DNA from 2 places in the Synechococcus sp. A15-24 genome. Region 2 is predicted to be linked to the other one. Evidence: predicted binding sites of a transcription regulator. Region 2 holds the regulator's gene; the other holds the start of a gene.
What was found. The regulator HrcA, encoded in region 2, represses chaperone genes, less so after heat shock. The targets are predictions, from matches to a motif close to TTAGCACTCNNNNNNNNNGAGTGCTAA.
Positions count from the first base shown of each region.

Region 1 (3,410 bases), 740 kb from region 2:
GGGGAAGCGGGCTGGCCTTCCATGCCATCCACCACGGTGGTGGCTTTCTGGAAGTCGGCCTCGGCGGAGTTGCCGTCGATGGTGCTGCCCAGTTCAGCCTGATTCACCAGGACGGTGACTTCATCGGCATCCACTTCAGCAAATCCGCCCATCAAGGCGATGGAGTTCCAACCGCCATTGGCGCGAACGCGAAGCACACCGACATCGATGGCGGTGAGCAAAGAGATGTGGCCAGGCAGGATGCCGAGCTGACCGGTGGTGCTGGGCAGGATCACCTCATCGGCGCTGCCATCAAAGACGTTCTGGTCAGGTGCCAGCACGCGGAGGGTGAGGGACATGAACCTTGGTTCGGAGGGAGAAAGGGACGACAGACAACAAGTGACTGGGGATGTAACTCACACCCCCATCAGGATCACTTGGTTTCAGCAGCGATCTTCTCGGCCTTGGCCTTGGCTTCCTCGATGCTGCCCACCAGATAGAAGGCAGCCTCGGGCAGGTGGTCCAGCTCACCGGCGAGGATCTGGTTGAAACCAGCGATGGTTTCTTCCAGCTTCACGTACTTACCAGGCATGCCGGTGAAGATCTCAGCCACGAAGAACGGTTGGGAGAGGAACTTCTCCACCTTGCGGGCACGGTCCACGGTCTGACGGTCGTCCTCGGACAGTTCGTCTAGACCCAGAATCGCGATGATGTCCTGCAGTTCCTTGTAGCGCTGCAGGGTGGACTGCACAGCGCGAGCGGTGCGGTAGTGCTCATCCCCCACAACGGCTGGCTGCAACATGGTGCTGGTGGAGTCCAGGGGATCCACAGCCGGGTAAATGCCCTTGGAGGCCAGGGCACGGTTCAGCACCGTGGTGGCGTCCAGGTGAGCAAAGGTGGTGGCGGGTGCGGGGTCGGTCAGGTCGTCCGCAGGCACGTAGACGGCCTGGATCGAGGTGATCGAACCTTCCACGGTGGAAGCAACACGCTCCTGCAGAGCACCCACGTCGGTGCCGAGGGTGGGCTGATAGCCCACAGCCGAAGGCATACGGCCCAGCAGAGCAGACACCTCAGAACCGGCCTGAACGAAGCGGAAGATGTTGTCGACGAACAGCAAAACGTCCTGCTTATTCACATCACGGAAGTGCTCAGCCATGGTCAGAGCGGAGAGACCCACGCGCATGCGGGCGCCGGGGGGCTCGTTCATCTGGCCGTAGCAAAGGGCCACCTTCGACTTGGACAGATCGTCGGCGTTGATCACGCCGGACTCCTTGAATTCCTCGTAGAGATCGTTGCCTTCGCGGGTGCGCTCACCAACACCACCGAACACGGAGACGCCGCCGTGCTCCTTAGCGATGTTGTTGATCAGCTCCTGGATCAGAACGGTCTTGCCGACGCCGGCGCCGCCGAACAGGCCGACTTTGCCGCCCTGACGGTAGGGAGCGAGGAGGTCGATCACCTTGATGCCGGTCTCGAACACCTTGGGTTTGGTCTCGAGTTCGGTGAGGTTGGGAGCGTCGCGGTGGATGGGTGCCGTGGCGGACGCATCGACGGGACCTTGCTCGTCAACGGGCTCTCCGAGCACGTTGAAGATGCGGCCGAGAGTGGCTTCACCAACGGGGACGGAGATCGGAGCACCGGTGTCAGCGATTTCCATGCCGCGCACCAGGCCATCGGTGCCGCTCATGGCGACAGCGCGGACGCGGTGGTCGCCCAGCAGCTGCTGCACCTCGGCCGTCAGAGCGACGTCCTGGCCAGCGGTGTTCTTCGTCTCGACGCGGAGGGCGTTGTAGATCTTGGGCAGTTTCCCGGCGGGAAATTCCACGTCCAGAACCGGGCCGATCACCTGGCGGATCACGCCCTTGGTGCCAGCGGATGCAGGAGCAGAAGCGACCATAAGAAGGAGGGATGCGGGAACAGGCGCAGCGCGCTCGGGCCCATTCAGAGCGGCGCAACCTTACCACTGCTGAGCCTGCACTCCCCCGGTTCGGTCAACCGCACAGCCAGTAGCTGGTGAGAGGGGTGGTCGCCTGCATATGTTGGCACTCGTCGGCCCCGAGTGCCAGCTCGAGTCGAACCGGCGCTTCGGCGCCCTGTCCCTGCTCCTGCATTTCTCATGGCAGCTGTTTCTCTCAGCGTCTCCACCGTCAAGCCCCTGGGCGACCGCGTGTTCATCAAGGTCTCCGAATCCGAGGAGAAAACCGCCGGTGGCATCCTTCTGCCCGACACCGCCAAGGAAAAGCCCCAAGTGGGTGAAGTGGTCCAGGTGGGCCCCGGTAAGCGCAATGACGACGGCAGCCGTCAGGCTCCTGAAGTCGGCGTTGGCGACAAGGTTCTGTACAGCAAGTACGCCGGCACCGACATCAAGCTGGGCGGTGACGAGTTCGTCCTGCTCACCGAAAAGGACATCCTGGCCATCGTCAACTGAGACGGGACCCAGACCTCAGCGTTTTAAACACCACTTTTACTTAGGACACGCCTTCCATGGCTAAGCGCATCATTTACAACGAGAACGCCCGCCGCGCTCTCGAAAAAGGCATCGACATCCTGGCCGAGTCCGTGGCTGTGACCCTGGGACCCAAGGGCCGCAACGTGGTGCTCGAGAAAAAGTTCGGTGCTCCTCAGATCATCAATGACGGTGTCACCATCGCCAAGGAGATTGAGCTCGAGGATCACATCGAGAACACCGGCGTTGCTCTGATCCGTCAGGCCGCCTCCAAGACCAACGACGCCGCTGGTGACGGCACCACCACCGCCACCGTCCTGGCCCACGCCATGGTGAAGGCCGGTCTGCGCAACGTGGCCGCCGGTGCCAATGCCATCACCCTGAAGAAAGGCATCGACAAGGCCTCCGACTTCCTGGTCAGCAAGATCAAGGAGCAGGCCAAGCCCATCGCTGACAGCAACGCCATCGCCCAGGTGGGCACTATCTCCGCCGGCAATGACGAAGAAGTCGGCAAGATGATCGCCGATGCCATGGACAAAGTTGGCAAGGAAGGCGTGATTTCCCTGGAAGAGGGCAAGTCCATGGAGACCGAACTGGAGGTCACCGAGGGCATGCGCTTCGACAAGGGCTACATCTCCCCCTACTTCGCTACCGACACCGAGCGGATGGAAGCGGTGCTCGACGAGCCCTACATCCTGCTGACCGACAAGAAGATCGGTCTGGTGCAGGACCTGGTGCCCGTGCTCGAGCAGATCGCCCGCACCGGCAAGCCTCTGATGATCATCGCTGAGGACATCGAGAAGGAAGCCCTCGCCACCCTGGTGGTGAACCGCCTGCGCGGTGTGCTGAACGTGGCCGCCGTCAAGGCTCCTGGCTTTGGTGACCGCCGCAAGGCCATGCTCGAAGACATGGCTGTGCTGACCAACGGTCAGCTGATCACCGAGGACGCTGGCCTCAAGCTGGAGAACGCCAAGCTGGAGATGCT
Region 1 covers NZ_CP047960.1:477,931-481,340, forward strand. Annotated here, with positions in the region: gene atpC (ATP synthase F1 subunit epsilon) at 1-338, opposite strand, end outside; gene atpD (F0F1 ATP synthase subunit beta) at 413-1,876, opposite strand; gene groES (co-chaperone GroES) at 2,096-2,407, shown strand; gene groL (chaperonin GroEL) at 2,464-3,410, shown strand, end outside.
Region 1: a site for HrcA is predicted at 2,019-2,045, ahead of groES (co-chaperone GroES). Genes of this name have one in related genera too.

Region 2 (3,410 bases):
CAGCAACAACGGGCCATCATCGAGCTCCAGCAGAGCCAGGGCCGCCGGCTGTTGCGCAAGGTGCCGCTTGAGCACGGGGCCCAGCCACTGCGCTAGGGGATGGAGCTCATCCGGATCGAGCAGACGGCGTGGGTCCTGCAGCTGAGCCATCAGGCTGGCGCGACCGCCTGAACCCGCTACCAGATCCTGCTGAACAGCCCATGGTGCGGCCTCGATCCGCTCCTGCCAGCGCAGCCGGCCCTCCACAAGCAGATCAGCGTTGTCCGCCTGCAGGGCAGCCACCATCCCCTCCAGCCCGCTCAGGGCCGATGGCAGCTCAAACCACCGCCGCAACGCATTAGGGGATGCCGTGATCAATGCCATCCCATGGCCCAGCTCGGCAATGTCCCGCCCCAGCTGCTCATCCCCGAGCTGATGCTGCTGCTGCAGCTGAGACACATCCAGAGCTCGCTCCAATACCCCCCTCCCGGAGGCCAACAGCACCAGGTCATCGTCAATCAGGGCCGTCGCCAGAGGCTGCGGGTCCCGTCCCACCAGAGCACCACGACCACTGATCAGTCCCATGCCGCGGTAACTGCTGATCTGCAGATCGGTGCCCGCCAGGCTGCGGGTCTGCCAAAAGCGCTGCAGAAAGCGACGGGCCCCATCGCTGTCCGTGCTCGTCAACCCCAGCACCCAACCCGGCGTATCACTGGCATCCAGCAGGGTGAGGCTGAGGTCCGGCCCAACCCAGCTGGCGAGTTCAGCGTCGAAATCAAGCCCCGCCAACGCGAAGGCACCATCACGCCACTGACGCATCCCGTCCCGGGCTGTCCGCCGCTGCCGCGGCGGCGCCACAGCCTGGGCGTAGGCCGGAAGACTCGCACTGTCGGCCAGCCAATGCACGGACAGGGCAGCATCACGGGGAACAAAACGGGCCGCTCGCGGCAGTTGCAGCGGTTGATCAACCAGGTGCAGCGGACTGCGCCGTTCCAGCCCCCAGAGCAAGCCGGTGGTCACCAGCACCAGGGAGAGCAGGGCAGCGGCCAGGGCCGTCAGAAAGGAGCGGGCCTGCATGGGCCTGCAGTGTCGGATGACGTCATCTTTATCCATCACCGCAGAATGGCGCCATGGAACCGCTCACCCCACGACCGATTCAGGCCCGGGATCTGCAGTCCTGGCTGCAGGACGACCGCCCCGATCCCCTGCTGGTGGACGTTCGGGAGGACGCCGAACTGGATCTGGCCCGCTTCCCTGCGGACGTGTTGCATTGGCCTCTGAGCCGCTCCGACGCCTGGCTGGAGTCCGTACCGCAACAGTTGGCGGATGGCAGACCGGTGGTGGTGATCTGCCATGCGGGCGTGCGCAGCCTCCATCTCGGACTGTGGCTGCTGCAACAGATGCCGGAGCTGGAGGTGTGGAACCTTGAGAGGGGAATTGATGCCTGGAGTGTGCACGTGGATTCGTCGGTTCCCCGTTACTGATGAAACCGCTGTCCGCCCGGCAACAACAGGTGCTGCAGGCCACGGTGCACCACTACGTGGACACGATGGAACCGGTGGGCAGCCGCACGCTGGTGCAGCGCTTCAGCATTCCCGCCAGCTCCGCCACGGTCCGTTCGGCCATGGGTGCCCTGGAGAAACGGGGTCTGCTGACCCAGCCCCACACTTCAGCGGGCCGCATCCCCAGCGCCCTGGGTTACCGCCATTACGTGGACGACCTGCTGCCGGAACCGGGGGTGGCTGTGCAGCACCTCGAACGGGAACTCACAGGCCTGAGCCTGCGCTGGGCAGCACTGGACGACCTGTTGCAGCAACTGGCCCGGCGCCTGACCGACTTCACCGGGCTGATGAGCCTGATCACCCGCCCGCAGCAACCCCGCGCACAGCTGGAGGCCATCCGCCTAGTGCAGAGCGGTGATCGGCTGCTGGTGATGCTGGTGGAGGACAGCGGCCGCGCCAGCCACCTCAACCTGCGCCTTCCGCCCGGTGCCGGTGACGAACTGACGGCCATGGAGCGCTGGACCGATCAGCAATTGGAAGACGGCAGCATCAACTGGCGGTCTTTGCCACCCCAGCTGCAACGCAGCGGCGACGTGCTGCGCAGCGCACTGGACCATCCATCGATGTCACCCGAGACGCCCCTCGTGGTGCATGGCCTCTCAAGGCTGGTAGGCGAGCCGGAATTCCACAGCACCTCAGAGCTGCGGCCACTTCTTGAGCTGATTGATGACCAACCCTGTGCCGTGGTGAGTGCCACCGATCAACCGGCCGTCTGGATCGGGGAGGAGCATCCGCAGAAGGCCCTGCAAGCCTGTTCGGTGGTCCAGGCCCCCTACCGCTGCGGCCAGGAAGGGGTGGGTCAGGTGGCGTTGGTGGGTCCGATGCGGATGGCTTACGCCACCTCTCACGCCGCCGTGCGACGGGTGGCCCGCCACCTCGACCTGCTGCTCAACTGAGCCGAATCAGAGCTGATCACCCAGCTTTTCAGCCACGGTGTTGACGTCTTTATCGCCACGACCGGAGCAGTTGATCACCACCTCGCTGCCGTCGGGCAAGGTGGGGCAGAGCTGCTCCAGCCAGGCGAAGGCATGGGCAGTCTCCAAGGCTGGAATGATGCCCTCCAGCTCGCTGGCCAGACGCAGGGCATCCAGGGCCTGCTGGTCGGTGACAGCGCCGTACTCAGCCCGTCCGATCTCGCGCAGATAGCTGTGCTCGGGACCCACGCCGGGGTAATCGAGACCAGCGCTGATGGAGTGGGCTTCCTGCACCTGGCCGTCGGAGTCCTGGAGCAGCAGGCTCATGGCGCCATGGAGCACCCCGGCGCGGCCTTCGGTGATCGTGGCGGCATGGCGACCGGTGGCCACGCCATCACCGGCGGCCTCGACACCGATCAAACGGACATTGGTGCATTCCACGAAGGGGTGGAACAGCCCCATGGCATTGGAGCCACCGCCCACGCAGGCCATCAGCACATCCGGCAGGCGCCCGAAGGCCTCGCGGCACTGCTGACGGGCTTCCTGACCGATCACGGCATGGAAATCCCGCACGAGCATGGGGTAGGGATGCGGGCCAGCAACGGAACCGAGGATGTAGTGGGTGGATTCCACGTTGGTGACCCAGTCGCGGATCGCTTCGCTGGTGGCGTCCTTGAGGGTGGCGGTGCCGGCCGTGACCGGTTGAACCTTGGCCCCTAGCAGGCGCATGCGGAACACATTGAGGGCCTGACGGCGCATGTCCTCAGCGCCCATGTAGATCACGCACTCGAGGCCGAAACGAGCGCAGACGGTGGCGGTGGCCACACCGTGCTGGCCAGCGCCGGTTTCCGCAATGATCCGCTTCTTGCCCATGCGCAGGGCCAGTAACGCCTGACCAAGGGCGTTGTTGATCTTGTGGGCTCCGGTGTGATTCAGGTCCTCACGCTTCAGCCAG
Region 2 covers NZ_CP047960.1:2,044,827-2,048,236, forward strand. Annotated here, with positions in the region: gene SynA1524_RS11580 (DUF3352 domain-containing protein) at 1-1,056, opposite strand, end outside; gene SynA1524_RS11585 (rhodanese-like domain-containing protein) at 1,110-1,463, shown strand; gene hrcA (heat-inducible transcriptional repressor HrcA) at 1,463-2,437, shown strand; gene trpB (tryptophan synthase subunit beta) at 2,444-3,410, opposite strand, start outside.